DNA from 3 places in the Methylobacterium sp. WCS2018Hpa-22 genome. Region 3 is predicted to be linked to each of the others. Evidence: riboswitches for the same ligand, from Rfam matches in the RefSeq annotation. Region 3 holds a riboswitch; each other region holds the start of a gene.
What was found. A riboswitch is a leader RNA that binds a small molecule or an ion and turns the genes downstream of it on or off. The one in region 3 is predicted to bind cobalamin.
Positions count from the first base shown of each region.

Region 1: linked by a shared signal. The riboswitch ahead of RQI43_RS14750 (TonB-dependent receptor) and the one ahead of RQI43_RS02220 (TonB-dependent receptor domain-containing protein) in region 3 are both predicted to bind cobalamin.
Region 2: linked by a shared signal. The riboswitch ahead of RQI43_RS03505 (CbtB-domain containing protein) and the one ahead of RQI43_RS02220 (TonB-dependent receptor domain-containing protein) in region 3 are both predicted to bind cobalamin.

Region 1 covers NZ_JAVTJA010000010.1:84,085-94,168, forward strand. Annotated here, with positions in the region: gene RQI43_RS14735 (Tex family protein) at 1-112, opposite strand, end outside; gene RQI43_RS14740 (hypothetical protein) at 602-1,711, shown strand; gene RQI43_RS14745 (DUF1993 domain-containing protein) at 1,806-2,369, shown strand; gene RQI43_RS14750 (TonB-dependent receptor) at 2,412-4,556, opposite strand; cobalamin riboswitch at 4,666-4,866, opposite strand; gene RQI43_RS14755 (catalase family protein) at 4,950-6,053, opposite strand; gene RQI43_RS14760 (glucan biosynthesis protein) at 6,221-7,696, opposite strand; gene mdoH (glucans biosynthesis glucosyltransferase MdoH) at 7,935-9,842, shown strand; gene RQI43_RS14770 (hypothetical protein) at 9,861-10,084, opposite strand, start outside.
Region 2 covers NZ_JAVTJA010000002.1:216,725-226,808, reverse strand. Annotated here, with positions in the region: gene RQI43_RS03535 (hypothetical protein) at 1-385, opposite strand, end outside; gene cobN (cobaltochelatase subunit CobN) at 382-3,876, opposite strand; gene RQI43_RS03525 (DUF4349 domain-containing protein) at 3,890-4,822, opposite strand; gene cobW (cobalamin biosynthesis protein CobW) at 4,819-5,853, opposite strand; gene RQI43_RS03515 (DUF1636 domain-containing protein) at 5,850-6,272, opposite strand; gene RQI43_RS03510 (CbtA family protein) at 6,265-7,059, opposite strand; gene RQI43_RS03505 (CbtB-domain containing protein) at 7,090-7,266, opposite strand; cobalamin riboswitch at 7,320-7,514, opposite strand; gene cobU (bifunctional adenosylcobinamide kinase/adenosylcobinamide-phosphate guanylyltransferase) at 7,621-8,133, shown strand; gene cobO (cob(I)yrinic acid a,c-diamide adenosyltransferase) at 8,130-8,750, shown strand; gene RQI43_RS03490 (hypothetical protein) at 8,764-9,414, opposite strand; gene RQI43_RS03485 (RusA family crossover junction endodeoxyribonuclease) at 9,411-9,824, opposite strand; gene RQI43_RS03480 (hypothetical protein) at 9,916-10,084, shown strand, end outside.
Region 3 covers NZ_JAVTJA010000001.1:463,527-473,610, forward strand. Annotated here, with positions in the region: gene RQI43_RS02180 (histidine kinase) at 1-61, shown strand, start outside; gene RQI43_RS02185 (BON domain-containing protein) at 98-745, shown strand; gene RQI43_RS02190 (universal stress protein) at 821-1,630, shown strand; gene RQI43_RS02195 (DUF6894 family protein) at 1,733-1,972, shown strand; gene RQI43_RS02200 (DsbA family protein) at 2,212-2,838, opposite strand; gene RQI43_RS02205 (NADH:flavin oxidoreductase) at 2,911-4,011, opposite strand; gene RQI43_RS02210 (LysR family transcriptional regulator) at 4,117-5,022, shown strand; gene RQI43_RS02215 (hypothetical protein) at 5,019-5,195, shown strand; cobalamin riboswitch at 5,295-5,508, shown strand; gene RQI43_RS02220 (TonB-dependent receptor domain-containing protein) at 5,629-7,608, shown strand; gene RQI43_RS02225 (ABC transporter substrate-binding protein) at 7,692-8,477, shown strand; gene RQI43_RS02230 (FecCD family ABC transporter permease) at 8,498-9,508, shown strand; gene RQI43_RS02235 (ABC transporter ATP-binding protein) at 9,505-10,084, shown strand, end outside.

The sequences.
Region 1 (10,084 bases), on a different contig from region 3:
AGCGCGCGATGAACGGCACCGTCGACCCGCCATCAAGGAGTTCGACGGCGGCAGCGACCTGCCGCTCGGCGACCTTGAGCTCCGCCGCGATGGTTGCAGTGATGGCGGCCATGGGATCCTCGCGCGCGTGAAGGGGCCGCGGTGTCTACAGGCCGGGCCGGAGAGCGGTCAAACCGGAGGGGTGATCCGACGGATTTGAACTCGGGTCGATGCCGGGTGTCATGGTGGCGATAGACAGGATCCCGTCATTCCGGGGCCGCGTAGCGGAGCCCGGAATCCAGAGCCGCGACGCGTGCCGTATATCGCAGGCTTCGATTTGGTCCAGTTCAACGTCGCAAGGTCGGCGGTTCTGGATTCCGGGCTCGCCTTCAGCGCCCCGGAATGACGGTGCGGGTGGCAAAACCGTCGAGTTCCCGCCGCTCGATGATGAATCGTCGACCTGAGTTAGAAGCCATGGGCTCGATCCGACGGATTCCTGAGGAGCGATCCTCGTGACAAACGCTGCATGTCGATACAGGTCGGCGAGCTGCGGCCGATGGACAAAGGCCCCGGCCCGGCGGAGACTTACTTCAACAAAAAACGGGTTTGGGAGAGAAATGCCATGAGGCTCAGGCTTGGTCTGGCCGTGCTCGCCGTCGCCTTCGCAGGCGTGGCCGCAGCGGAGCCCCCGACCTTCCAGGTCGATTCGACTTGGCCTAAACCCTTGCCGAACAACTGGATCATGGGCCAGGCGTCCGGCGTCGCGGTGGATGCTGAGGACCGGATCTGGGTGGTGCAGCGCCCGCGCTCCCTCACCGATGACGAGAAGGCCGCCAGCCTCACGCCGCCACGTACCAAATGCTGCCACCCCGCTCCGCCCGTGCTCGTCTTCGACCAGGCGGGCACCCTCGTCCGGTCATGGGGCGGGCCGGGCGAAGGCTATGATTGGCCGCAGAACGAGCACGGCATCCATATCGACCACAAAGGCTTCGTCTGGCTCGCCGGCAATGGTGAGCAGGATGGCCTGATCCTGAAATTCACGCCGGAGGGGAAATTCCTCCTGCAGATCGGCAAGCAGGGTCCCCAGACCAACAGCCTCGACACGACCCGCCTCGGACGGCCCGCCGCCATGCAGGTGGACCCCGAGACCAACGAGCTTTTCGTCGCCGACGGTTACTTCAACCACCGGGTCATCGTGTTCGATGCCGAGACCGGAGCGTTCAAGCGGATGTGGGGCGCCTACGGCAAGCCGCCCACCGACGAGACCCTGCCCGCCTACGACCCGGCCGCCGCGCCGGCCCAGCAATTCCGCAACCCGGTCCATTGCGTCCAGATTGCCCGCGACGGGCTGGTCTATGTCTGCGACCGGGCCAACGACCGGGTCCAGGTGTTCCGCCGCGACGGCAGCTTCGTGAAGGAGTTCTTCGTGGAAAAGGACACCCGCGCCAACGGCTCGGTCTGGGAACTGGCGCTCTGGCCCGACCCCGACCAGACCTACCTCCTCAATGCGGACGGCGCCAACAACGAGGTCCGCACCCTCAAGCGCGACACCGGCGAAGTGCTCGGCGCCTTCGGCCGCAACGGCCGCATGGCCGGCGACTTCCACTGGGTCCACAACCTCGCCGTGGACAGCAAGGGCAACGTCTTCACCACGGAGGTGGACACGGGCAAGCGCGCGCAGAAGTTCTTGTTCCGGGGGGAGATGGTGGTGCGGAAGCGGGTGGGGCCGTAGGGGTCGGAATGGGAAAAAGTGGGCCTCGACTTATGGTGTTCGCTCTCGCGGAAATAGGGTAGGCCTTGAAGTAGCCGTCGCCGCGAGACTGATTATGTCGCTGACTAACCTTCTGGTACCGACCTACAGGAACATGTTGCGGACGCTGTCCGGGCTGCTGGACAAAGCAGTGCATCAGAGGGTGGATCAGGCCGATGGTCTGCTATCGGCGCGTCTGGCACCAGATATGTATCCACTGGCGTCACAGGTTTGTTTTGCTGCCTATCAAGCTCAGGAAGCAACGTTCCGCCTTAGCGGCGAAGATATTCCCCAATCGCTTGCTGCCGTGGCAGCCGAGGGGCGCAATGCCGGCGACGTGCCCGGCTCAATCGCGGATGCACGGGCTCGCATCGCCGACGCATTGGCGCATCTGGACGGCCTCCCGGACGATGCTCTCGATGCCGGAGCGACCCTGCCAATCGTGATCGAGCTTCCGGGCAACATCACGTTCGATATGAGCGGCGAACAATACGCTCGGGATTGGGCTCTGCCTCAGTTCTACTTCCACGTCATCACCGCCTACGCCATCTTGCGGCATTACGGCATCACACTCGGCAAAGCCGATTATGTGCCTCACATGTTCGCATATCTCCGGCCCGGATCACTGCCATCAGCATGACCGGAGAGCGGCTTGGCTGCCCGCAACCCGCTCCCATCCCTCTCAAAACCGCCCCGCCACCGTCAGCCGCACCGCCATCGGCTCCACCGGATGCAGATGCGTGTCGGCCACGCCGCCGGCCGGTTCCCCCCGCAGCCGCGACTCGTAGAAGTAGTCGATCTGGCTCGCCTTGACGTTGAGCAGGTTGAGGATGTCGAGCTGCACCGTGACGCCGTTCTCGAAGTTGTAGCCGATGCGGCCATTCACCAGCGTGGTCGGCTTCGAGCGGACGGAATTGTCCTCGATGAGCGGGCGCGGCCCGAAATAGCGAAGCCGCATCGTGCCGAACCAGCCGAGCGCCTCACCGAGGGTAAAGCCGGCCGCCGCGATGGCGGTGGGGGCGGCGGGAATGCGGCTCCCCGCTGGGTCGCGATCGGCGAAGCGCGCATGGGTGACGGTGAGGTCGGCATCGAGAGCGAGCCAGGGCGTGACCGCGTAGTGGTTGGTCCACTCGATGCCGGTGCGCCGGCTCGGGCGGCTCGGCTCGGTGGTGCCGGCATCGCCCACGAACAGGTTCTCGGAATCGAAATCGAGCTGGAACAGCGTCACGGTCGATTCGAGACCGGCGATGGAGCGGTTGCGCAAGCCCACCTCCGAGCCCACCGAGCGCACCAGCAGGGGCACCCGGTCGAGGGGGAACAGAGGGTTGCCCGGATCGACCGTGATGGTCGCGCCCCGCGCGTCGTTGGAATGGAAGCCCTCGCCGTAATTCACGAACAATTCGGTCTCGGCCCAGGGGCCGAACACGACGCCGAGCTTAGGGCTGACGATGCCGTCCCGCGCATGGCCTGAGTTCAACGGATTGTTCGATCTCACGGTGGCGTCGTAGGCATCGGCGCGGAGGCCGACGCTGGTGCGCAGCCACTCGGTCCAACGCAGGCGGTTCTCAAAGTAGAGGGCAGCGCTGCCCTCCTGCACGCGGTCGTCGCGCACGGTGGAGAGGGAGGTGCGCGCCCGCGTGTTGAACAGTCCCACATGGATGTCGTCGAACCGCGCCTGCACGCCGATTTCGTTCTCCATGGGCAGGCCGAACAGCTCACCCTTGAACACCCTGGCGATCTCGCCGCCGGCGACGGTGCGGCTGTCGAGCTGGCGGAACTGGTCGCCGTTGACCGGGTCGTTGAGGAAATAGGTGAAGTTGTTGAACAGGTTGAGGTTTGAGCGGATGACGTAGGCGCTGGCGCGGGTGACGCCGCCGTCGTCCGACCGGCTCCAGCGGCCCGACAGGGAGAAGCGGCTGGCATCGCCGCCATCGCTCGGATCGAGAGTGCCGAAGCGGCCGATCACGCCTTCGGAAATGGCCCGCTGCGGAACCTGGTTCGTCGCCGTCCAGCGGTTGGAATAGGCCATGCCGGTGAGGGAGAACCCGTCGAGGGCGGTGCCCTGGCTGTAGCGCAGCACGCCGTTGAGCTTGCGGATGTCGTCCGGCACCACCCATGGGCCGTCATAGACCTGAGCCTCGCCAGCGGCGAGGAGCGTCCCCTCCCCGAGGGGTGCGGAGGCGATGGTGAGCGCCCGCTTGTAGCCGAAGCTCCCGAGGGAGGTGAGCGCGAGAGGGCGGGGCACCGCGTCGATCGTGTCGATCCGCACCGATCCGGCGGAGGCGAAATCCCCGTCACGGGCGAAATACGGGCCCTTGTGGAACTCCACCGCGCCGACGAGTTCGGGAATGAGGAAGTTGATGTCGGCATAGCCCTGGCCGTGGCCATGGGTGCGCATGTTGGCCGGCATGCCGTCGATGGTGATGGCGATGTCCGTGCCGTGGTCGAGGTTGAAGCCGCGCAGGAAGTACTGGTTGGCTTTTCCTTCGCCGGAATGCTGCGTGACGATGAGGCCGGGCACGGCTTCCAGCACCTCGCCGGGGCGGGTCACCGGGCGATCGTTGAGGGCCCTGCCGGTGATGACGCCCGAACTCGACGTCAGCGCGGGAGCGGACAGGGCGCCGAACGCCTCGGCCCCGCCGGTTCCACCAGTGGCCCCGCCGAGACCGGGACCGGCCGCTGCAGGGGGCGGGCGCATGTCGGCGGCCACGGAGAGTTCGTTGAGGGTCGCCTCGGCGGTGGTTGCCGTCCCGGACTGAGCAAGAACCGGCGAGGCGGATGCCAGGAATCCGAGGGCGAGGAGTGGGGGAACGAGACGGGCGGACACAGGCGGAGACCTCGGGCAACGGCAGTGGCACGTCACCGCGAACGAAGCCGATCCCTACGCGAGCGCAGGCCCCGACACCCCACCAGGACACCCCGCCCGATGCGTTTCGCGTGTGACCACGACTGACGGCAGGTCTCCTGGCTCGCGGGTCGACGCCCTCTCATCGTCTTCCCAGGCCCGAAGACCCAGTGACGTGTTGATGATGGGCTCGCCGCTTACAGTTGCGGGGGCAGCCGCGGCATCGGACAAAACGTCCTCACCGCGTTCCCTTTTGATCCCCCGAAGAGGAACCGTCAGTCTCAGGCTAGGTCGGCCGCGACGAGAGGGTCAATTGCGAGATGATCCCGCACCGATCATCGCCGCTGCCCTGTCGCATTGCAGCAACGTCCGGCGTCAATCCGGTAGAGCGTCGAGGTTCTTCGGCTCCTCGATGCGGCGGCCGTTCTTCTCGGCCCGGAAGCGCTTGCCCATCTCGTAGGCCGATTTGCGCATGCGCATGATCCCGCCGAGCGGCCGGTGCGCGGCCAGCCCGTGCCAGGGGCTGAACGACAATCCGTCATCGACATAGGCGGCGCGGGCCTCGCTCCAGCTTGCCTGCGGCGCGGCGGTGAGGGTGGCGATGGTACGGTAGGGGCTCGCGGTCTCAGGCCAGACCACGGAGGCGTCCTCCACCGGCATGTCGTCGAGGTTCAGGCACAGCTGTGCACGCAATTCCCAGGTGCCGCCGTGGATGCTGAAATGCGCCATCACCGCCTCGCGGATTGCGTTGGCGGCACTCGTGTCGTCGAGCGGCTTGTTCGCCAGCGCCCTCATTTCGGGAGAGACCGGGACGAGGGAGATCTTGGCGATGTGATCGCCGAAGCGCAGCGGGACCTGACTATAGAAACTGTCGCCGAGGAGATGCGTCTCGGGCTGCCCACCGAGGATCGCCAGGGTCGGGCTCGGCGAACCGGTGGTCGCGACGACTGCGCTCTGCACGCCCCGAAGCGCCGCCGAAGCAGCCTTCTTGAGCCCTTCCGCCCGGTCCGTGGTCTTGGCGAGGAGCTTCAGCGTCGCGAGGAACGGCTTCGGTCCCGGCGCCGAGAAGGCCGGCCCGTTGACGAGCACGAAATCCTGCGTGGCATCCCCTTCCGATCCTTCGAGACGCTCTCCCTCGACACCGAGGACCTTGATCGCCACGCCGCGCGGGGTGGAGACGCTGTCGTCCAGGATGTCGCCCGGAATGGTCGAGAAGCGCATCACCACGGGGTAGCGCCCCGGCTTCGCGAACAGGCCCTGCGCCAGTTCAGGGGACAGGTCGGGCGCCACCTCCAACTCGGCCCTCAAGGCGCCATGCGCCTTGGCATGGACGCTGCGGATGGCATGGCCGCCATGGGCGAGGGTCGTCTCGCTGATGGAGCGCATGGTCTCGTTCAGGGCCCGGCTGGTCTCGGCCTCGTCGGGTTCAAGGGTCTCGATGGAGGGCGTGTAGCGCAGGTAGTCGGTCTCGATGGCCAAGGGTGCTGCTCCGGGGGAAGGCGGATTCCGCGCGCCGAGGCGTTTCGACGGCCTCCGGGGAACCGGGCGGCTCCGCAACCTGATGGTGTTCCAGCTTAGGAATCCCTGGCCCCTCCTCCCGTTCCGATCCCTGCGGCATCTCGCCAAGTCGTGAAAGCGCCCGGCGATCAGGCGGCGTTGTCCCAGGTCTCGCTGATCGGACGCCCGCCGCGCACGAGACGCGCGCGCAGGACGACGTCACCGGGTGGCAGCGGCGTCGGCGGGCGCCATTCTACGTAGAGACGCCAGCCACCCGTCTGGGGCACCCGTTCCACCACCGGATCGACCATGGTGCCGGCACTGGCCGAGACCTCGGCCGCGATGTCACCGTCTGGGCCGGTGGGCAGGCCCGGCCCTTCGAAATCGATGACGTAGAGGCGCCGCTCCGGACTCGGCGGCGTGGTCGGCCGCAGGCGCTCGGCCGAACCGAAGCGGGTGGAGACCACCCGGGCGAGCGCGCGGAGCACAGCGGTGTCCGGTTCGGCCCCGACGGTCGAGAGCGTGTAGGCAAGGTCGAGGGTGCTCCCCGCCATGACGGGCGCGGCCGGCACGAAGGCGGCGACAATGTTGTCCATGTACTCCTCGCGGGACGGGATTTCGAAGAGCTGCACCGCCCCGGCGCCGAACCCCGCCTGGGGTGTGACCCAGAGGCCGGGCCGCGCCTCGTGACGGGCCTGGACATCAAAATAGGCGGCAAAGTTTCGTTCGCGCTGGAACAGTCCGAACCCGTCGGGGGGATCGGTGCGGAAAGCCGAGATCTGCGGCTCACGCCGTCCATTGCTCAGGGGGCGCCACAGGCGATCGTCCTTGGTCGCCACCACGAGCCCGTCCGAATCGTGAACCTGGGGCCTGAAATCGTCGAACGGCTCGGCTCCGCGCGCGCCCGGACCGTTCGCGCCATGCAGGAACATGCTGGTGAGTGGCGCGAGGCCGAGACGCGGGATCGCGGCGCGGGGATGCAGCGAGGCGGTGACGACCATTCGCGAGGTCTCGCCGGGTTCGACCACGAAGCGGTAGGCACCCGTAAGACTCGGTGAATCGAGGAGCGCCAGGATCGTGACGGCGCGGGAATCGGCCTTCGGCTCGCAGATCCAGAACGCCGTAAAGTCCGGAAATTCCTCCGCGCCCGGACCGCCGGTCTGGATCGCGGCACCGCGCGCCGACAGGCCGTATTCCTGCGTCTTTCCGCGAAGCCGAAAATACGAGGCACCGAGGAAGACTAGGAATTCTTCCTGATTAGCCGGCTTCGCACCATCGAAGGCGTGATGCAGCCGGAAGCCGGCAAAGCCCAGATCGCCGGAAAAGTCCTGCCCTGCCAAGTCCGACCCGAGATCGAACAGGCCCGACTGGTAGAGGATCGGCTGCGGCGGCCCGTCCGGCGGCTGGAGGAACAGGGCGACGCGCTTCTTCTGCAGGAAGCCGCGATGGAACAGCTGCAGCGAGAATGAACCGCTGAGGCGCGGGGCTGCGTCGGGACGGAAGGTGATCGCGCGGTAGCCATCGTAGCTGAGGCCGGCGAGCGGGGCCGGGAGATCCTCCGGAGCGGGCCGGTAGGGTGCGCCTGCGAGGCGGCGGGCCTGGGCCACGACGCCCTCGAAGGTCATCGGCCCGTCACGGGGAGGGTCGACTTTATCGGCGGCCATCGTTCTGGCGGTATTCAGGTCGACGGCACTAGGCATTATCATGCCTGCGGCCACGCTGAGCGCGGTTTGCAAGGTCTGTCGCCGCGAGGGGGCATCACGCCCCGAACGCTCGTCTTCACCGTCGCCCCGTATCATCGATGTCCTTCGCTTCATGATGGACGACGGCCCCTCTCAGCCTCGATCGAGTGTCCAGCGCCCCATGTCCATCACGCGGTTGTCGCACGACGCATCCCCGGTCGGAATCCCGAACCCGGCGATTCCCGAAAGTCAGTCCGGCGAGGCCCCTTCGCTGCTGATGCGGCGGCTCCTGCTGGCCCTGCCGACCCTGACAACCGCGGCCGCGATCTCCTGGCTCGCTTTGTCCGCTTACGGACGCCCGGACGGCGTCCTGGGTTGGGCCGTGCTGGTCCTGTTCGGCCTCGTGATGACGTGGCAATCCTTCGTCGCCTGGCAATACGTCTACGGACTCGTGGCGGCGGGGCTCGGCGATGCCGCCAAATCCGCGATCGAGATCCGCTCGGCCACGGTTCCGGCCACCGCCTCGGGCCTCAGCCGCACGGCTGCCGTGGTGGCGATCCATGCCGAGGATGCGGTGGCGGTGTTCGCCGCGTTGCGTGTCATGGCCCGCTCGCTTCAGCGTGGCGGCGGCGACGGGTCCGATATCGACATCTTCGTCCTCTCCGACACGCGTGACGGTGCCATCGCGGCGGTGGAGGAGCATGAATTCGCCCGGATCGAGGCATGGGCGCGTCTGAACGGCCCTGGCCTGCCGCGCGTCCGCTACCGGCGGCGCCAGGACAATGCGGGCCGCAAGGCCGGTAACATCGCCGAGTTCTGCAAGTCCTACGGCTCGGAATACGATTTCATGATCGTGCTCGACGCCGACAGTCTGATGACCGGCGCCACCATGCGCCGCCTCGCCCGGTTGATGGAGGAGGCGCCCAAGGTCGGGCTGATCCAGACCGTCTCCTACGCGACCGGCCGGGACACGCTGTTTGCCCGTATCCAGCAATTCGCCGTGCGGCTCTACGCGCCGCTGTCGATCCGCTGCCTCGAGACCTGGCAGGGCGCGGATGGAAGCTATTGGGGACACAACGCGATCCTGCGGGTCGCGGCCTTCGCCGACAATGCCGAACTGCCGGTGCTGCCCGGCAAGGCACCGCTCGGCGGCGAGATCCTGTGCCACGACATCGTCGAGGGCGCGCTCCTGCGCCGGGCCGGCTGGGAGGTCCGCCTCCTGCCGGAGATGGGCGGCACCTGGGAGGAGATGCCAACGAACCTCGTCGATCTTCTCGGTCGCGAGCGTCGCTGGTGCCAGGGCAACATGCAGCACCTGCGCGTCACCACCCTGCCGGGTCTTCGGGCGGCGAGCCGCTGGCACCTGATGGTCGGCATCCTGTCCTACCTCGCCTGCCCGCTCTGGGTGCTGTTCCTCGCCACCGCCTCTATCCAGGCCGCCGTGACCGGCGATCTCGGCCTCCTGGCCTATGGACTCACCGGGACGGGCCTCGCCGCCCATGCGCTGGCTGCTCTTGTCGTGGCCGTGATGGCCCTGCCGAAGCTCCTCAGCCTCGGCCATGTCCTGGCCTCGCCGACCCGCCGCGCCGCTTTCGGCGGCACCGCCTCGCTCCTGAAGAGCGCCGTGCTCGAACAGATCGTCTGGGTGCTGCTCTGGCCGATTATGACGGTCTTTGCCGCCGGCGCCGTCGCCACCACCTTCATTGGCCGCGTGGTGCGCTGGGATTCGCAGGTGCGCGACGACCGTCAGGTGCCGTGGTCCGAGGCGATCCGCCTGCAGGTGGACGCCCTGGTGGCGGGCGCCCTGCTCGCCGGCCTGCTGGTCTATGCCGGCGACCCCTGGCTCGCCCTGTGGATGGGGCCCGTGGCCCTCGCCCTGCTTACGAGCCCGGCGTTCAGCGTGCTGACCAGCCGTGCCGATCTCGGCCGCGCCTCGCAGAAGAACGGCCTGTTCCTCTCCATCGACGACACCGACCGTGCCGCCGAACTTCTGGACCTGGCATCGGTCCGCCGGGGCGAAGAGCGCAGCAAGCCCGTTCGCCCGGACGTCTGGGCAAGCGCGGAGGCGGAAATCTCCGCACCGCGATGAGGTCAGAGGAGTGAGAGGCTAGGGTTTCTCCAGCACTTCGATCGGGTTGGTGCGCTGGCTCGGCTTCGGCTCGGCGGTGGCGGCGCCGGCATTCCCATCCGCCTTTTCGCGCCGGGCGCCGGAACTGGTATCCGCGCCCGGTCCGGTGCCCTGGGTCGGCACCGTGCCGCTCGCCAGTTCGAGGCAGGTCACCATCTCCACGTAGGACGGGAAGCCGCCGGCCTCGAACTGCTTCTCGCACT
Region 2 (10,084 bases), on a different contig from region 3:
TGGCCTCGATCGCCCCGGCCAGGGTCGGAATGTCGATGGCCGTCGCTTCGAGGCCGGCGAGCGGCGCGGTCAGGGTGAGCCGCTGTGGCCCACCGTCGCTACGTACATCGTCGAGCGCGGCCGCGCCGAGGGCCTCCGCTAGGCCGCAGCGGGTAGCCTCGGTGACGCCCCGGACCTGCAAATTAGCCCGCGCCGTCACGTCGATATGGCCGTTGCCGAAGCGGCGCGCGCCTTCCGCCACCGCCCGCGCCTGCGCCGGCGTAAGGATGCCCAGTGGTGGATGCACGCGGGCAAGCAGCCCATCCCCTGTCGGCATCGGCCGGGCGAGGCTCGGGCACCAGCCCCGGCGTGCAGGCTCCGGAGAGACGCGGCGCGGCGCGCTCATTCGGCCGCCTCCGGCATCAGCTCGTCGGCCGCCATGGCGTTGCGGCGGGTGGTCCAGAGGCCGCGCCGGCGCGCTTCGTCGAACCGTTCGAGGATGGCGCGGGCGGCATCGGGATTGGCCGCGCGCAGGGCATCGAACGTATCGAGATCGGCGATCATCGCCCCGTAGAGCCGGTCGAGATCGGCGTCCGGGATGGCGTCCGTGGCGGCGGCGAGGACGAAGACCGCATCGATCCCCTGTGCCAGTTCCTGGGCACCGCGATAGCCGTGGCGCAGCTGCGCCGCGATCCAGCGCGGGTTCGCGAGTTTGGCCCGGATGAGGCGCGCCGCATCCTCGCGGGCGGTGCGTGCCTTGGGCTTTTCCGGGTCGGCAACGTCGAGGCTGTAGAGTGCCGGAGCGCGCCCGCCGAGCGCGGCGGCGGCGGAGAACCCTCCCATGGCATCGGCCGCGGCGTCACCGTCGAGGAGGTCCCGTTCGGCGACATCGAAGGCGTGGACATAGGCGTCGGCCTGCGCGACGCGGGTGGCGAAGCCCGCATCGGCCATGTCCTCGGTCCCGCCATAGGCGTGCGAGGTGGCGTCGAGATAGGCTTGGCCCAGATCGGCGCGGCTTTGCCAAGCCCCGTCGAGGGCGAGTTCGCCGGCGCCCGCGCCGTAGCGGCCGGGTGCTGCGCCGTAGACACGGGCGGGAGCCTCGCCCCGGCGGCGCGCGGCGGCAAGGGGGTTCTCGTCGTCCTCCTCGTCGCGCTCGGCGACGGCAGATGCCGCGCGGGCGAGGAGGGAGAGGGTTTCGGGAAAGGTGTCGCGAAACGCGCCCGAGATACGCAGGGTCACGTCGATGCGCGGCCGGTCGAGGAGGGCGAGCGGCATCACCTCGAATCCGGTGACGCGGGTCGAGGCATGGTCCCAGGTCGGGCGCACGCCCATGAGCGCGAGAGCATGCGCCACGTCCTCGCCGCCGGTGCGGAGGGTCGGAGAGGCCCAGAGATCCATGACGATGCGGGCCGGGTAGTCGCCCTCGTCCTGCAGGTAGCGCCGGACCACCGCATCGGCGGCTTTCGAGCCGAGCAGCGTGGCGGCCCGCGTCGGCAGGCTGCGCGGATCCAGCGTAGTGAGGTTGCGCCCCGTGGGCATCACGTCGGTCCGCCCGCGAGAGGGCGAACCGGCGGGGCCTGGGGGAACGAAGCGTCCGTCGAGGGCCGCGAGCAGTCCCTCGCGCTCGGCGGCCGCGCAGGCTCTCACAGGGGCCGGCGCGTCGTCCGGTGCCGATCCGAACACGTGGAGCCCGTCGCGGGTAGTGACCTCACCGAGGTCGCACAGATGCGCGTCGAGGGCGGTGAGCGCGTCGGCCATGGGAGTGTCGGCGTCGATCCCGGCGCCCGAGAGAAGGCCGGCATCGGCCGCATCGTCGAGGATCGCGCGGGCGATGATCTCGGCCCGCCGCGGATCGAGCACACTGGCCGAGGAATATTCCTCCACGAGTTCACGCAGCCGTGCGGCCTCCGGGGTCAGGCCGGCGCATTCGGTCTGGGGCGTGAGGTGGCCAAGGGCGATGCCGCCGAGCCGGCGTTTCACGGGGGCCGCCTCGCCGGGATCGTCGACGATGAAGGGGTAGATCACGGGCAGATGCCCGATCGCCCGCGCCGGCCAGCAGGCCGGCGACAGGGCCACCGCCTTGCCCGGCAACCATTCGGTGGTGCCGTGGGTGCCGAGATGGATCAGGGCGTCGAACCCTTCCCGCAATCCGAGATGGAAGGCGAGATAGGCATGGGTCGGCGGCTCGTCGGGGTCGTGATAGCCGGCCTTGCGATCCGCGGCCCGGCCACGGTCGGGCTGAAGGAAGACGGCGAGACCGGCGCTTCGTTCTTGGTCGTCCCCACCACCGACCTCATCCTGAGGTGCCAGCGCATAGCGCTGGCCTCGAAGGAGGCCTCCAGGACCCTTTACGGAGACTGGAGGTTTCCTTCGAGGCCGCTGACGCGGCGCCTCAGGATGAGGTCGAGCGTCGGACGGAGAACTGTCGAGCACCATCGGGAAGCGGAACGCCCCGTCGATGCAGACCGGGTCGGCTTCCGGCTTGCCCCACCGTCGATCGAGCGTGTCGCGCTCGTCCGGTGACAGGGTGGTGAGCCAGTCGCGATAGGCCGCGAGCGATACCGCGAAGGTCGGCCCCTCCTTCGTGAGCGCGTGCATCAGAGCGTCCGGCTCCGGCAGGTGGCCTACCGCATAACCGGCCTGCCGCAGCGTCTCCGCGATGGTCCCCGCACTCGCCGGCGTGTCGAGCCCCACGGCGAAGCCGGCCCGGCCGCCCCGGGCGGGGTAGTCGGACAGGACCAGAGCGAGGCGACGCGCTGCACGCGGCCGGTGTTTCAGCGCCACCCAGGCGGAGGCGCGGTCGGCCAGGGCCGCGATGCCGGCCGGGAAGGGAACGGCGCGGCGCTCGCTGAACCCATCGAGTTCCGGCCCGTCCTCCTTGAACGAGATCGGGAAGCCGGAAAGCCGGCCGTCGAATTCGGGAAGCGCCACCTGCATGGCGAGGTCGGCGGCGTTCATCCCTCGCGCCGAGGCCTCCCAGGCCTCCCGCGCGGCCCCGATCGTATAGGCCTGGAGGATGGGCGCATCAGCCCCATCCAGGACGAAGCCGGCATCCTCCCGCGCGGAGAAGGCCGTCGCCGCGATGACGATGTCCGGGCTGCGCGCGGCCAGAGCCTCCCGCACGGCATCGAGGGCGAGCGCGTCCTTGAGGCTTGCGACCGCGAGGGTGGCGGCTCCGATGCCGCGCTCACCCAACGCGCTGATGAGTTCGGCCACCGGCCGGGTGTCGCCGCCGAGCACAGCTGAGCGATAGACCAGGATCAGCGCGAGGGGGCGGTTCTGCCCAGCTGCGGCGAGGGCGGTCTCGTGTGCGACCGGTCCGCAACCCGGACACCAGGCGAAGCCGCGCGGCAGGGCGACCGGCGGCAGCGCTTCGACCGCGTTCCCGATCTCGCGGGAGAGGCGCCGGATCATCCGGCGCAGGTTGTCGGACCCGCCCGCGCGGCAATAGCCCTCGAGTGTCTCCACCAGTTCGGGAGCCACCGTCGAGAAGGCGGTGAGGCGGGGATCGGGCTTGTCGCAGCCCGGAATCACGGCGAGCTTCACGCCGTTCGCGCGAGCCGCAGCGGCGGCGCGCTCGACGCCGTAGCGCCAGTAATCGAGGCCACCGAGGCAGCGGATGACCACGAATTTCGACCGCGCGATCACGTTGTCTACGTAGAGATCGACGGACATCGGATGGCGCAGCCGCGCCAGTTTGGCGAGGCGGAGCGTCGGGACGTCGACTGCCGACGGGTCCCGTGCCGCCGCCTCCCGCTCGGCCGCATGCGCGCCGGCCATGCCGGAGAGGTCGGAATCGGTGAAGGACAGGAACACGATGTCGCCGGGCGCCTGGCCCAGATCGATGGCGGCTTCGCCTTCGTCGAGGGAGACCGTGTCGATTCGGATCAGATGCATGGGCGGCGCGCCGTCATGGCTGTGCCCTGGAGGACGTCCGCTCGGTCACGGCGCTTTGGCGACCGCGCCGGCGCCACAGCGCCCGAAGGAGAAGCACGCCGATCAGCACCAGCGGTAACCATGGCAGGCCGGCGACGACGAAACGCAAGGCCGATCCGGCGCTCTCGCCGAAGGTCTGGCCTGCCTGGGCCCAGGCTTCCTCCACGGGGGCGAGAGGCCCGGCCCTCGCCTCGTCGGAGCGTAGGGCGATGGAGACGAGCTCCGTGTCGACGCGCTGGTTCAGGCCGCGCTGCTTGGCATCGGCTTCCTCGATCTGCGACTGAACCTGCGCCAATTCCTGCGCGATGCGGATCAAATCCTCCACGCGCGGGTCGGGCCGTGCAGCGATCGCGTCGAGCCGGGCGCGATAGGCGGTGAGCTGGGCCAAGCGCCGGCCGCCATCCTCGATGGCGTCCGTCAGGTCGTCGGCACGCGTCGACTGGCTCCGGAGCACGACGTCACCCGTCGCCTCGCCGGGGAGGGGCGCCGTGACGAAGGCCATGAAGGGCGCGACGGACTCATGCGGCAGTCGGACCTGAACCTGCGCCTGCGGACGGCCCGCAGGCCTGCGGCCATCGTCGACGGACGCAGCGACGAGAACGCATTTCAGGGCTGCCTCGTTCAGGCAGCGGTCGCGCGCCGCCTCGAAATGCGCGTTCACCCGCTGGGGCGGTAACCCGATGGTCAGGTCGTGGGTATAGGCGAGCTTCGCATCGCTCGTCTGGGCCAGTGGGCGGGCCACCGGAGCGAGGCGTGCCATCGCCCGGCTGTCCGAGGCCTGAAACTCCGGTTTGGGTGGGCGTGAATCCGAGCAGCCACCGATCGCCGCGAGAGCCGCCAGGCCGGACGCGGCCACGAGGCCGCGGCACCCGTGAGCCAGGATCCGTCGGGCGGTCAACGCGCTCACCCCGCCAGGGCGGCTGCCACCGCCCCCTGGTCGAAACCCTTCAGCCCGATGACCACGAGCCGGCCGTCGCGGTTCTCGCTCGCCCGCCAGGGGCGGTCGTAATGATGGGCGATACGGGCACCGACGCCCTGGACCACGAGGCGCATCGGCTTGCCGGTGACCTCGGCGAAGCCCTTGATCCGCAGGACGCCGCTGGTCTCGGCGGCGCGGGCGACGCGGGAGGCCAGATCCTCGGCGCTCGCCGTGGCAGGCACGGCAATGGCCACGGAGTCGAAATCGTCGTGATCGTGGTCCTCGCCCTCGCCGTGATGGGAGGGGCGGGCGTCGAGATCGTCCTCGGCGGCGGCGCCGAGACCGAGGATCACGCGCGGATCGAGGCGGCCATGCTCGGCCTCGACCATCTTCACCGCGCGCGGCAGCTGGCGCTCCACCTCGGCGCGGACCTTGGCCTTGCCGGCGTCGTCGAGGAGGTCGGCCTTGTTCATCACCACGAGGTCGGCGCAGAGGAGCTGGTCCTCGAACACCTCTTCCAGCGGGTTGTCGTGATCGACGCTGGCATCGTCGGCCCGCTGGGCGGCGAGGGCTGCCGGATCGTCGGCGAAGAAGCCGGCAGCGACGGCCGGGCCGTCGATCACCGCGATCACCCCGTCCACGGTCACCCGCGAGCGGATCGCCGGCCAGTGGAAGGCCTGGACCAGGGGCTTCGGCAGAGCGAGGCCGGACGTCTCGATGAGGATGTGCTCCGGCGGGTCGGCGCGGTCGAGGAGCTTGTTCAGGGCGGGCACGAAATCGTCCGCCACGGTGCAGCAGATGCAGCCATTGGCCAGCTCCACGATGTCCTCGTCCTGGCAACCCTCGATGCCGCAGGCGGCCAGGAACGATCCGTCGAAGCCGATATCGCCGAACTCGTTGACGATGATGGCGAGCCGACGACCGCCGGCATTCTCCACGAGGTGACGGACGAGGGTCGTCTTCCCGGCTCCGAGGAAGCCGGTGACGATGGTGCAGGGGATCTTCTCGACGATGCTCATTCGGCGGCGTCCGGAATTCTGTCCGCGCGGGGCGGAGGAAACGGGGGAATGCGGGCGACGACGCCTTTGCGGAACGCCTCCGGCCGCGCCTTCCAGGGCACGATGCCGTCGGGCGTCTCCGCGTACAGGCCGATGCCCGCGAGGATGGTTCTGGCGGATTCGACCGGGTCGAGATCGCCGTAGACGTAGGTCCAGCGGCCCTCCGACGCCACGGCGACCGTGCAGGGGCGCTTGCAGACCGACAGGCACTCCACGCTCTCGACCGCGATGCCCTCGATGGCGGCTTCCGTCACCGCATCGCGCAGCGCCGAGACGAGGCGGGCCCCGGCACGGGGCTCGGATGTGTCGCCGGCCGTGCGGCAGGTGGCGCAGACATAGAGTACGACCGGTCTGCCGGCCTGGATGTCCTCGTCAGGCATGCGACGTCGTCGGGCTCTTGCGCCCGACGCTGTTCCAGGCCCAGCCGAAGGCGAGGCCGATCACCGCCCAGAACACGAAGGCGATGCCGAGCGACCGAGCGGCGAATTGGGCCGCGTAGCCCGGGGGCAGGGCGGAGGCAGTGTGGCTCGTCTCCGGAGCGCCTGCCAGATGCGGCGCGACGAGAAGCACGAGCCCTCCAGCGATGGCGATGGAGGAGCGGCGGATCGCGATGAGGTAGAGCCCCATGGCGGTGGCGGCCGCGGTCATGATCCACCAGAACTGGCGTTCGGCGAGCGGCGCCGCCTCCATGCCGGGCAGTTCAGGCGGCAGACCGAGGGCCGGGGCGAGGGCCACGGCGAGGAACCCCGCGATGGCGAATCGCAGGCCGGTTTCCGGGCTCGGCTCGCGCCCACAGGCAATGAGAGCCGCGCCCAGCAACAGGGCGTAGCCGACGCCGCCGACCAGGGTCGCGAGGGCGGTGAAGACCATCCGGGGAAGGCCGGGGCCGGGCTGCCAGGCCGGAGCGACCTCGCCGCCTTCGACACCGTCCGTCTTGCCGCCATGGTCCTTGCCGCCATGGTCGTGGCCCGAATGGACGGGCACGATGAGGGAGGCCGGGGAGACGCCGCGCGGCATCCATTGCGCGGCTGGCGCCGTGGCTTCGCCGCTCTCGTAACGCTCGGCCGCGATGATCAGCGGCGAGGTGAGGGCAAGCTGCAAGCCCGTGGCGACGACAGCCGCCAGGAAGCCGGCGACCAGGGCCGCCGACACGAGTCGGATCATCATGAAATCAGGTCCTGGCTGAGCGCTAGGCGGTCAGTGGCAGGGGAAATTCTGGGCGTGCCGGAAATCGTGGGCCGCGTTGTGCAGCGCCATCGCCGGGGCGAAGCCGGCCATGAAGACGAGCCCGAGGCCGAGGAAAGCGGCCATGAGCACTGCGCCGAGACGCTCGTTGCTGCGGGTGCCGGTGAGGGCGAGGGTGTTCGTGGTCATCGTGTCAGGTCTCCGGCCGCCCCGCCGGCGGCGTTCGAGGATAGAGCGGGAGGACAATGTCCCCTTCGGAAGGCAGGTCTCCTGGCTCGCGGGTCATCCGGTCCTGCCGCCTTCCCGGATCGCTCCGGTGGCCGATGGCAGGCCCGTCTCCGCTCACAGTTGCGGGGGCAGCTGCGGTTTCAGGCGCGAGCCCTCACCGCATTCCCTTTTCACCCCGTCGCCGGGGCACCGTCCGAACTTCGCTTCTACGCGCTCGCGCGACCGCTGACAACGCGCTGCCAAAGCGTTTTACCGGCTTTGACGGGGCAGGGCGGTTTCGCGCTAAAGGGAGCCATGCGGCAGCCTTCTCCAAGAATGACACTGGTCCTCGGCGGCGCGCGCTCGGGCAAGAGTCTGCACGCGGAGCGCCTCGTGGAAGCCCACCCGGCGCCGTGGCTCTACCTCGCCACCGCGCAGGCCTGGGACGACGAGATGCGGGAGCGCGTCGCCCTTCACCGGTCGCGCCGCTCGGCGGATTGGATCACCCGGGACGTGCCGATCGATCTGGCCGAGGCCGTCGCCGCGGCGAACGGGCCGGTGCTGGTCGATTGCCTGACCCTATGGCTTACCAACCTGATCCTGTCCGAGGCCGATATCGAGGCGGCGAGCGCCGCGCTGATCGAGGCCTGCGGTCGCGCGCCGGGGCCAGTGGTACTCGTTGGCAACGAGGTCGGTCTCGGCATCGTACCGGACAACGCGCTCGCCCGCCGCTTCCGCGACGCGGCCGGGCGCCTGCACCAGCGCCTCGCCGCGCGGGCCGACCATGTGGTGTTCATGGTGGCGGGACTGCCGATGATCGTGAAACCCCAACCCGGAGCGAGCGCATGAGCGTTTCAGACACGAGCGACCCGGAGGCCGAACGGCACCGTGAGAAGATGGAGAAGCGCAAGGCCGTCCAGGACGCCGAGGTCGCGGCCAAGACGATCGAGAAGGGCCTGCTCATCGTCAATACCGGCCCTGGCAAGGGCAAGACCACGGCCGGGCTCGGCCTCGTCCTGCGGGCGCTCGGCCATGGCTGGCGGGTTGGCGTGGTCCAGTTCATCAAGGGGGGGTGGGATACGGGCGAGAAGCACGCGCTGAAGGCTTTCGGCGACCGGATCGAATGGCATACGCTCGGCGAGGGCTTCACCTGGGAGACGCAGGACAAGGCCCGCGACATCGCGGCGGCCGAGCATGCCTGGGCCAAGGCCGAGGAGCTGATGGCCGACCCGACCATCCGCCTCGTCCTCCTCGACGAACTCAACATCGCCCTGCGCTACGATTATCTGCCCATCGACGCCGTGGTGGCGGCTTTCCGGGCGCGCCGGCCCGACCTCCACGTCATCGTCACCGGCCGCAACGCCAAGCCGGCCCTCATCCAGGCCGCCGACCTCGTCACCGAGATGGGCAGCGTGAAGCACCATTTCTCGGCCGGCGTGAAGGCGCAGGAGGGGATCGAGTTCTGACTGCTGGGCGCGGTCAGGCCACGCCGCCGACCGGCTGATTCTCGTGGAGGACGAGCTTCAGCGTAGCGACGAAATCCTCCAGGGCGGCGGGATCAAGGTCTCGCTGCAGGGCCCCGTGGGCGACGGCGTTGCGCAGGCTCGCCATGGGGCGAAGCCGATCCGCCTCGTCGGGCGTTACGATGCCTTCGCCCGCGAGCTGTTCGATCAGCCGTGCGGACGATTGAGATCGCGACAGGCGGTCCGGAATCAAGGCCCGCCCGATGGCTTCGAAGGTCGACCAGCCAAGCAGCAGAGCGGCCTCCATCTGGCCGGCTGCGATGAGAGCCTCGACCTTCGCGATCGTGCGGTCAATGATGTCGGGCGTCACGCCGTCGATGGCGGGTACGCCGCCGCCGGAGCGAGCGTAGTAGATCCGAAGTTCCCAATCGGCGACACCGAGGAACCGGTCAGCGACTCTTTCCTGGCTTCCCGATCGCGAGCCATCCCGCACGATCTCGATCGCGAGATTCTTGGGTTTTCCGAGCGCAATCGCGTCGGGAACGTAGTCGCCCATGAAGGATGGCAGAAGCTGGCGGGAAGGGTGAGTATAGACCTCGTAGCCGGCATCCATGAGTGTCGGGATGATGAGGTCGAGGACCGGCCGTTCTGGTTCCATGCCGCTCATGCCAGTTCCTCGAATGGATCGTCCGAGAGCCTTACGTATAGAATCGGCTTCTGTGCCGACAGGGCCGCCGCCAGGACGGGGCTCGGCTGCGTGAACGAAAACACCCGCTGCGGTTCGAACTTCTGGATGACCACCCGTTCGATCTGAGAATCATCCATGTAGATGTGCTGGTTGAGGGCATCGAGAACCAGTTTGACGATATTGTCCACATCGCCCTGCACGGAGCCGACGGGGAAGTAGAACAGCGTCACGGCGAGTTTACCCTCGCAGGCGAAGTGATTCTCGGGCAAGGAGCCGTCGCTTGCCGCTCGGACCTTCTGCTTCCATTGCGATTTGGAACTCGATCGGGCCGATTGGAACGAGACCGGTGTGCCGCTGACGAGGAACTCGATGGGAAAGATGAGCTCCACGAGAGATCGCCTAGCGTCGCGGGCTTCGGTCCCGCAACTTATGCACGGCTTCATCAACGTGTATAGGGTATCGCGGAATCTCCCTTGGGTTGTGTTCCGTCGCGGCTTCCGACGCTGCCTCGTTCCGCTCACGCTTCTTCTGTCCGGTGCCGGTGCGGCCTCCGCGGAGTCCATCACATCCTGGCCGGACACCTATCTCGCCCGCGTCGAGGCGCTGGCGGTGATGGAGGGGCTCAATGCGCGGCTCCTGGCGAGCCGCA
Region 3 (10,084 bases):
TGCGCTGGATCAATGCCCGCCAGCCTGCGGGAGCCAGGATGCGGGACCCGGCCATCGTTGAAGGACGGATGCCGGTCCCCCTGGAAGGAGCTTTCCCATGAACGACAAGATCCTGCGCCAGAATATCATCGACGAGCTCGACTTCGAGCCGAGCATCGATGCGGCCAACATCGGCGTCGCCGTGGACAACGGCATCGTCACACTCACCGGGCACGCCGGCACCTACACCGAGCGTATGGCGGCCGAGAAGGCGGCCCGAAAGGTGCGCGGCGTGCGCGGCGTGGTCGAGGAGATCAAGGTCCGCTTCGCCGGCGAGGCACCGCCCCGGGACGAGGACTTGGCCAAGCGCGCCGTGCAGATGCTGGACTGGTCCGTCACCGTTCCGGAAAACGCCGTGCAGGTGAAGGTGCAGGAGGGCTGGATTACGCTCACCGGCCAAGTCGCGTGGCAGTATCAGAAAGAGGAGGCCCAGGCCGCCCTCAAGCGCCTCTCCGGCGTGGCCGGCATCATCAACATGATCGAGGTCAAGCCACAAGCGAGCGCCACGGACGTGCGCTCGAAGATCGAGGCGGCTCTCAAGCGCAACGCTGAGGTCGAGGCCGACGGGATCAAGGTGACGGTCAAGGACGCCAAGGTGACGCTGGAAGGCAAGGTGCACGCCTGGCACGAGCGCAGCCTCGTCGAGAACGCCGCCTGGTCCGCTCCAGGCGTGCGCTCCGTCGTGGACCACCTGACGCTCGCGTGAACCACCGGACGGGGCCGGGGTCACCGCCGGCCCCGCTCCGATTATCCCGAAGCCATCACCGAAAGGGAGATCCCCATGTCCTATGCCAGCCTCATGGTCTCGGTCGATCTCGGTGACGCTGCTCGCAGCCGCATCCGCCTCGCCGGGCACCTCGCCGACGACTTCAAGGCTCGCCTCGTCGGCGTCGCAGCCGAGATGCCGGCCTATGAGGCAGCGCCCGTCGGCCCGACGTTGGGGAGTGCCTACTGCCTCGCCTCGGTCCAGGAATCCGTCCTGAACGATCTGCGGATCGCCCATGCGGCCTTCGACGAGGCCAGCGGCGGCCGAAGCCGGGTCGAGTGGCGCTCGAACCTGGACTTCCCGCTGGAGTTTCTGGCCCGCCAGTCGGCCGCCGCGGACCTGGTGATCGTCGGCCGTGGCGACGACGGCAGTCCGCTCTTGTCGGTTGATCCGGGCGATGCGGTGATGCGGCTCGGCACCCCGGTGCTGGTAGTCCCGCCGACCGTGGACCATCTCGATGCGCGGCGGGTGGCCGTCGCCTGGAAGAACACGCGCGAGGCACATCGTGCCGTCCGCGATGCGCTGCCTTTCCTCAAGCGTGCCTCCAGCGTGGTGGTGCTCACCGTCGACGAAGGCGCGGGCGCCGGCGACACGCGGGACGTCATTGGTTACCTCCAGGCCCACGACGTCCACGCCACCGCCGTACCGAAGGACGCTTATGGTGCCTCGACGGCCGAAGCGCTCTTAGAAGCGACCAGCGAGCACGCCGCCGACCTGCTGGTGGCGGGGGCCTATGGCCACGGCCGCCTGCGCGAATGGGCGTTCGGCGGCGTCACCCGCGACCTGCTCGCCTACTCTCCGGTCAGTTGCCTGATGAGCCACTGACTAGCGTCCGGTCTATCTGAGTCCCGCGTCCGACCGGACACATGCATATGAGGGCACCCAGTCCGTCTCGGTCCCTTGAAACCGCCACGCATGGGGACCGCGATGCCCCTCTATTTCTTCGACGTCTATGACGGCATCATGCAACTCGACGAGGAGGGGACCGAATGCGCGGACCTTCAGGCCGCGCGTCTGGTCGCGAAGCAGCTCCTGCCTAACATCGCCCGGGACGAACTTTCGCAGAGCGCGGATTCCCATATCTACGCGGTGGTGGTCAGCGATGCCGACCATTGTCCGGTCTACACCGTCAGCCTGACCGTGATCGGCCTTTGGATCATCCGCTGAGCCGAGCCGTACGCCTGGATGTGCTATCCCGGAATACCTGCACGGCGCCGCCCTGCAAGCGGCGGCATCCACGTGTCGCGTTCTGTTGGGTCGCTCTATGGCCAGAACGGGTGGATTTGCGATGGTCCGCTTCTGGGTGGGAGTTGGCGGAAGCAAACACTGCCGTCGGGGCGGCTCCCGATCCGACTCGGACCTCAAAACTGATGAGCCGTGACTTCAGCAGCTACCGGAAAGGGGACCTAAGCGATTTGGCGTAGGATTTCGGCGCGCAGCATTTCGGGCTGCGGCATGCCAGAGAACAGGCGATCACCGATCGCGACCGAGGGGACGGCGCGGATGCCCGCCTCTCGTGCCTCCAGCAATGCCACGTCGTGGCGTCCCCCGTGGAGCGGCGAGGCGAGTACCGTGTCGAGGGCATCAGGATCGAGACCAAGACCCCGGAGGATCGCCTTGAGCAGGTCTGTGTCGCCGATATCGCTATCCTCCTGGAAGAAGGCGCGCAGGACCGCATCGACGTAGGCATCTCCCTGCCCGTGCTCGACGGCATACTGAAGCCCGAGGAACGCCTTGCGAGTGTAGGGCTGCGGCGAGACGGTCGGCAGTCGGATCGTGACGCCCATCCGCTGGGCGGCGGGGTAGACGCCGTGCTTCCATGCCGTGGGCAGGTAGTCGTCCTCGGGCCGCAGCGTCGGAGTCGGGTAGGCGCGCAGCTCGAACGGCATCCAGACGATGTCGACGTCGAGCCCGTCGGTGGCGGTCCGGATGAGCTGCTCCCCCAGGAGGCAGTACGGACAGACGAAGTCGATCCAGACGCGGATCTTTGTGCGGGCAGGCTTCACGGTCGCCGTGCCGAGGTCATCGCTCATGCTTCATGCTCCACATTCATCTGGGCCGGCACAGGAGGCTTTCGACATGGTGGCGTCTGCACCGCGTGCCCCTCAGGCTGCCAACTCGCTCGGCTTGATGTTGGCGATGGGACCAAGGATGGTGGGATCGAACGCTGCCACCTCCTGCAAGGCCCGGATGCGGTTCGGAAAGTCTGAATTTGCGAGCGCAACCTTGCCAAGCGCCACGACGTCAGCACCGGCAGCCATGACCTCCTGCGCCCGCGCAGGGTCCTGCACGCCGCCGTTGGCGATCAGCGGGACGTGCGGTGCGTAGCGGCGAGCTAAGGCGACGAGGCTGTGCTGCCCGCCCTCGAAGGCAGGCTCCCACACCTTGTGTTCGGTGACGTGGATGTAGCTGGCCCCGGCGTCGGCGAGCGTGCCGAAGATGGTCTCGGCGTCCTGTTCACGGCCCGCCCACTTATGGGTGAAGTCGTTGACCTTGCCCTGCGAGATGCGCACGCCGACCGGAACGCCAGCCCCGACCCCGACCCGCACGGCCTCGAACACGGCACGCACGAGGGCGGTGCGCCGGAGCGTGTCGCCACCCCAGCGGTCGTCGCGCCGGTTGGCGTAGTCGGTCAGGAATTGGTCGATGAGGTAGCCGTTCGCGCCGTGGATCTCGACGCCATCAAACCCGGCCGCGACCGCGCGGGCGGCCGACGCGGCGAAGCCTTCGATGGCGTCGGCGATCTGCTCCTCACTCATGGCGGCAGGCGCAGGGTATGCGCCCTTGCCGTAGTAGAATTCCATCTGGTGACCCTTGGGCTGCACAGCCGAAGGCCCGACGGTGGTGTCACGGAAGCGGTTACCCTGGCTGATCGCGCCCGCATGCATGAGCTGCGCGAAGAAGCGCGCACCATGTTGATGCACGGAATCCACCACACGTCTCCAAGCCTGGACTTGGCCGTCATCGGTGATGCCGGGTTGATGGAGGTAGCCCTGGGCGAATGCCTGATCGGTGTAGATACCCTCGGTGACCAGGAGCCCGAAGCCGCCACGGGCGAACCGCTCGTAGTAGCGGGCCATCGTCTCCGTGGCGGTGCCGTCCTCGGAGGCGCTCACGCGGGTCATCGGGGCGACCGCGAAGCGGTTACGCAGCGAGACGCCGTTTATATCCGTCGCCGTGAAAAGGCTGTCCGTGTTCGCGCTCATGTCTGACCTCCGACCTGCTCTCTCCGCTCGATTGAGAGCAAATTAACCGCCGGGACATCCACTCGGTAGCCAGGATGGACGATAAGCATTTTATCGCCCAATGATATGCCGATGAACCTCTCGGATGTGGCCCTGTTCTGCGCCATCGTCACGACCGGCAGCCTTTCGGCCGCGGGGCGGCAGGCGGGACTGTCCCCGATGGCGGTCAGTCGGCGCCTGGCGGCGCTGGAACTTGAGCTGGGGGTGCGCCTGATCCACCGCACCACGCGGTCCGTCGCGCTGACGGCGGACGGCGAGACGTTCCTGCCGCTCGCGCAGACGATGCTGGAAGCGCGGGAGGCGGCGACCGCGGCCTTCTCCGAACATCACGAGGGCCTGAGCGGCATCTTGCGCGTGACTGCGCCCCACCGTATCGGCCGAGCCCTTGTCGTGCCCCTGGTCGTCCGGCTGATGGCGGAGAACCCGCGCCTCAAGGTGGACCTGACCTTCTCGGACGGGATCGTGGACATCGTGGCCGTGGGAATCGACGTGGCGATCAGGGTGGCGACCCTGCCAACCTCCGAGCTGGTCGCCATGCGGGTTGCGGACAGCCCTCGTATCCTGTGCGCCGCGCCGGCCTACCTCGCGGCGTACGGTTACCCCGGGAGTCTCGCGGACCTCGATGTACATGCCTGCCTGACGCTGCACGCGATGGACGCATGGACATTCGCCCACGCCGGACATCCAGTCGCCAAGCGCATCAAGGGCAGGCTGGCGGCCAGCAGCGTCGATACGGTGCACGCGGCCTGCGTCGCCGGCGCCGGACTCGCGTTGCTGACCTACTGGGACGTGGCGCAGGATCTCGCCGACGGCACTCTCAGGACAGTCACGCTCGACGACGTCGAGCCGGAGCAGTTGGCGATCTGGGCGGTTCTCCCGACCCGGCAGCACATGCCGCCGCGCGTGCGTCGGTTCATCGACGGGCTCAAGTCCGCGTTGATGGTGTCCATTCCAGCCCAGGCGCGGCCATGACGATCAAGCACCGCGATGCCGCCGGACGGCCGACGAATGGCCGTTTTCGGGAAGCGCTGATGGCGGTCCCGACGACTGTGTTGGGTCGGTACGAGACCGTCTGCTCTATGACCGGGGCGGGTGGTTATGCGACGGTCTGCTTTTGGGCCGAATTTTTGAAAAGCGGACGCTGAATAGCACCGAGGCAAACCTTCGTAAGTGCTGACTTGTAACCTTCCAGGCACACATCGTCGGAAAGCCTTTGCGTGCCATTGACGGCGGACGCTTTGATTGCGCTCCTTGTCCCCGACGGTTCCTCCCCGGAGGATCAAAAGGGAACGCGGTGAGGATGAGGTCCGAAAGGGCCTCCCCGAAGCCGCGGCTGCCCCCGCAACTGTAAGCGGCGAGCCCATCATCAACACGTCACTGGGTGCCTTGCATCTGGGAAGACGATGAGAGGGCGGTGACCCGCGAGCCAGGAGACCTGCCGTCAGTCGTGGTCACACGCGAAACGCATCGGGCGGGGTGTCCTGATGGGTGTCGAGGCGTTCGGCTGTCCTAACGGCAGGCAAGCGCCCAGGCCTCGTTCGCGGTGACGTGCCACAGACGTCGCCCGAGGCTTGTCCCGTGTCCTTCCCCTCCCGATCCGCGTGCCTGCACACGCTCGCGCTCGCCTGCGCCTCCCTTCCCGTATCCACCCTTGCGCAACAGGCCGCCGCCCCCTTCGCCGATGTCCCGCGCGGGGCCGAGGCGGCCGTCACGCTCTCCGAGCTTTCCGTCTCCGCCACCGGCGTTCCGACCCCGGTCGACCAGGTCGGATCAAGCGTCACCGTGCTCACCGCCGCTACGCTGGAGGCCCAGCAACGCCGCACCGTCCCGGATGCCCTCCAGCAGGTGCCGGGCCTCAACGTCGTGCAGACCGGCGGCCCGGGCGGTCAGACCTCGGTGTTCATTCGCGGCTCGAACTCGAACCACGTGAAGGTGCTCATCGACGGCATCGACGCGACCGACCCGTCGAACCCGAACGGCTCCTTCGACTTCGGGCAACTCCTGACCGACGACCTCTCTCGCATCGAGGTGCTCAGGGGTCCCCAGAGCGGCCTCTATGGCAGCGACGCCATCGGAGGCGCGATCTCCTTCACGACGAAACGTGGCGAGGGACCGGCCAGGGCCACCGTGCGGATCGAGGGCGGGTCGTTTGGGACCTTCAACCAAAGCGGCAGGATCAGCGGGTCGGAGGACGGCTTCGACTATTCGGTCTCGATCCAGCACTTCCGTGCGGCCGTGACGCCGGTGACGCCGCCGAACCTTGTCCCGTTCGGCCGGTCGATCCATCCGAATTTTTACGACAACGAGACGGTTTCGGCGAAGTTCGGCTACCAGTTCACCGACACCTTCCGCATCAACTCGGTGACGCGCTTCATCAATTCCCGTCTCCTGTTCACGGGCACCGACTACAGCACCTTCCCAGCCTTCCCGGCGGCGTTCCGGAGCGCCGCCGACGTGCAGCAGGTCTTCACCCGCAACGAGGCCGAGTGGACGCCGTTCGCGGGGTTCCACAACCTCTTCGCGATCAACTACTCGAACTTGTTCAACAGACAGCGGGGCCCCCTCGACCCCCTTGCCACGCCGGACGCGACGACGGGCCTGGGCGAGCGCACCCGCTACGAGTACCGCAGCGACTACCAGCTCTCGCCCGGCAACCTCGTCCTGTTCGGGGCGCAGCGCGACGACGAGAGCCTGTCGACCACCGACCCGAGCCCGTTCGGGGCCGGCAACTTGCGGGCGAGGAACGGCAACACGGCCGGCTACGGGGAGGTGCAGCTGACGCCCTTCGAGCGGGCGGCGTTCGTGGCCAACATCCGCCACGACGAGAACGACGCCTTCGGGCCGGCCACCACCTTCCGCGTCGCGCCGAGCTACATCCTGCCCTTCACCGAGACCCGGATCAAAGGCAGCGTCGGCACCGGCTTCAAGGCGCCGACCCTGAGCCAGCTGTTCCAGAGCTTCCCGGCCTCGAACTTCTTCGCCAACCCGAACCTCAGGCCGGAGGAGAGCCTCGGCTACGACGCCGGCATCGAGCAGCCCCTGGGGGACCGCGTCCTCGTCGGCGCGACTTACTACGCCAACGACTTCAAGAACCTCATCACCTCGAACACGACGTTCACCTCGAACGAGAACGTCGGCCGGGCCGAATCGTACGGGGCGGAAGCCTTCGTCGCTGTCCGGTTCTCCGATACCCTTACGGGCCGGGTCGACTACACCAACACGGTGACCAAGAACGAGATCACCCACCAGGAGCTCCTGCGCCGGCCCCGCCACAAGGGTAGCGCGACGGCCATCTGGACCCCCCTCCCGGGCCTGACCGTCAGCGGGACCGTGATCGTGCTCGGCCACTTCGTCGACGGCAACCGCGACTTCTCGGTGGCCCGGCTCAAGAACCCGGGCTTTACCCTGGTCAACCTTGCGGTGAACTACGACGTCAGCGAGACGGTGAGCGTGTTTGGGCGGGTCGATAACCTGTTCGACCGCCGCTACGAGAACCCCACCGGCTTCCTCGGGGCAGGCCTCGCCGTGTACGGCGGCGTCCGCCTGACCGCGTTTTGAGACCGCCGATGGCACAACGGTCCGGCATCGCGGTCCTAACGGTGATGCTCGCGGTCAGCCAAATCTGGTCGATTGTCGCTGGGATGGCCGCCCCGGCATCCGGGGGACCCCGGCACGTCGTCTCGATGAACCTCTGCGCGGACGAGCTCGTCCTTCGGCTTGCCGACCGCGATCAGGTCGCCGCCGTGACCTACCTCGCCCATGACCCACGCGGCTCGACCGTCGCGCGGGAGGCCATGGGCATCGCGGTGACACGCGGCCTGTCGGAGGAGATCGTCGCCCTGCGGCCCGACCTCGTCGTCGCCGGTGCCTTCACGACACGGACCACGGTGGGCCTGCTCAAGCGCGTCGGCTTCCCCCTCCTCGAACTCGGCGTACCCAACGACTTCGAGGGGGTGCGGGCCCAGATCCGGACCGTCGCTGCGGCCCTCGGGCACCCGGCGCGCGGCGAGGCAATGGTCGCGGACCTCGACGCGCGGCTGGCCGAGGTGATGCCGGCGGCCAAACCCTTGCGGGCCCTCGTGATGCGTCCGAACGCCTTCACGGTGGCACCGGACAGCCTCGGCGACGCGGTGATCCGTGCCGCCGGCCTCGCCAACGTCGCTGCCGAACTCGGTCGCGACCGGTTCGGGCAGGTCCCGCTGGAAGCGGCGGCCTTGGCCGACGCCGACCTCATCGTCCTCGACGAGGGGGAGCCCGGCGCGCCGTCGCTGGCCGATGCACTGCTGCATCATCCCGTCCTCGACGCGCTACGCCGGCAGGGGCGTACCGTCTCGATTCCGAACCGGCTCTGGAGCTGTCCAGGTCCGCAGGTCGCCGAGGTTGTGGCCTTGCTCGCTGCGGCGGCACACCAACGGGCGGCACGATGAACGCTCCTCTCCCGCCTCCCATGCGGGTCGACCGGGCGGTCGTCGGACCCCGCGCGGTCGTCTGGATACTCGGCCTGCTTGTGCTCGTCCTGACGGTCGCGTCCATCGCGGTCGGGTATGCCCCCTTCGATGTCCCAGCGGCGGCTAGCGACCTCATCGCCGGACGGGCGACCCTCCCGGCGCTGGTGCTCTGGGAACTGCGCCTACCTCGTGCCTTGCTCGGCAGCCTTGTCGGTTTCAGCCTTGGGCTCACCGGAGCGGCGATGCAGGGCTACCTGCGCAACCCGCTCGCTGATCCCGGCATCCTCGGCATCTCCTCCGCGGCGGCCCTTGGGGCCGTGGTGGTTTTCTATGGCGGCTTCGCAGCCTCGCTTAGCCTGGCCCTCCCGCTCGGCGGGATCGCCGGCGCCGCGGTGGCGGCGCTCGCCCTGAACCTCGTCGCCGCCAGAGGCGGCACCACCCTGGGATTGATCCTCGCCGGCGTCGCCCTGTCGAGCCTAGCCGGCGCCATGACGGCGCTGGCGCTCAACCTGTCGCCCAATCCCTACGCGGCCCTGGAGATCGTGTTCTGGCTGATGGGGTCGCTCGCGGACCGCAGCATGGACCATGTCTGGCTTTGCCTGCCGTTGATGGCGGTCGGCTGGGGCCTGATGCTGTCTACCGGCCGCGCGCTGGATGCCCTGACACTGGGCGAGGACACGGCCGCGAGTCTCGGCTTCCATCTGGTCTCGGTGCGCCTGCGCCTCGTGACGGGCGCGGCGCTGGCCGTGGGCAGCGGCGTCGCCGTCAGCGGCGCAATCGGCTTCGTCGGCCTCGTGGTGCCGCACCTTGTAAGACCTCTGATCGGCTCACGTCCCGGCGCCAGCCTGTGGCCGAGTGGCCTCGCTGGGGCCGCCCTGGTGCTGGCGGCGGACTTGGGCGTTCGTCTCCTGGCGACGCGCCCGGAACTCAAGCTGGGTGTGGTGACTGCGCTCGTTGGGGCACCGTTCCTGATCGTGCTCCTCCTGCGTGAGCGAGGGCGCGGCGCATGAGCCTCGCGACCGCAGTCCTCGATGTCCGCCTCGGCGGCCGTGCCATCCTCTCGGATGTCACCCTGTCCCTGGAACGCGGGGCCCTCGTCGGTCTGGTCGGTCCGAACGGCGCTGGCAAGACCACCCTCCTGCGCACCCTCGCGGGCTTGGTCGCCCCGACCAAGGGCCGCGTGGATCTCGACGGTATGCCGCTCAAGGGCATCTCCCGCGACGCGCGCGCCAAGCGCATCGCGGTCCTTTTCCAGGGCGCGGGGGCCGGTTGGCCGATGCAGGTGCGTGACCTCGTCGCCCTCGGCAGGCTGCCGCATCGACGCGCGTTCGGTGGCCTCGATGGCGCCGATCATGCCGCAATAAACCGAGCGATGGTACGGACCGATGTCGTGCGCTTCGCCGAGCGGACCGAACCGACCCTGTCCACGGGCGAGCGGATGCGCGTGCTGCTGGCGCGGGCGCTCGCCGTCGAAGCGGAGTGGTTGTTGGCCGACGAACCGATCACCGCCCTCGACCCGGCCCACCAGCTCGATGCCATGACGCTGTTGCGGAGCGTGGCCCTGGCCGGCACCGGCGTCGTCGCTG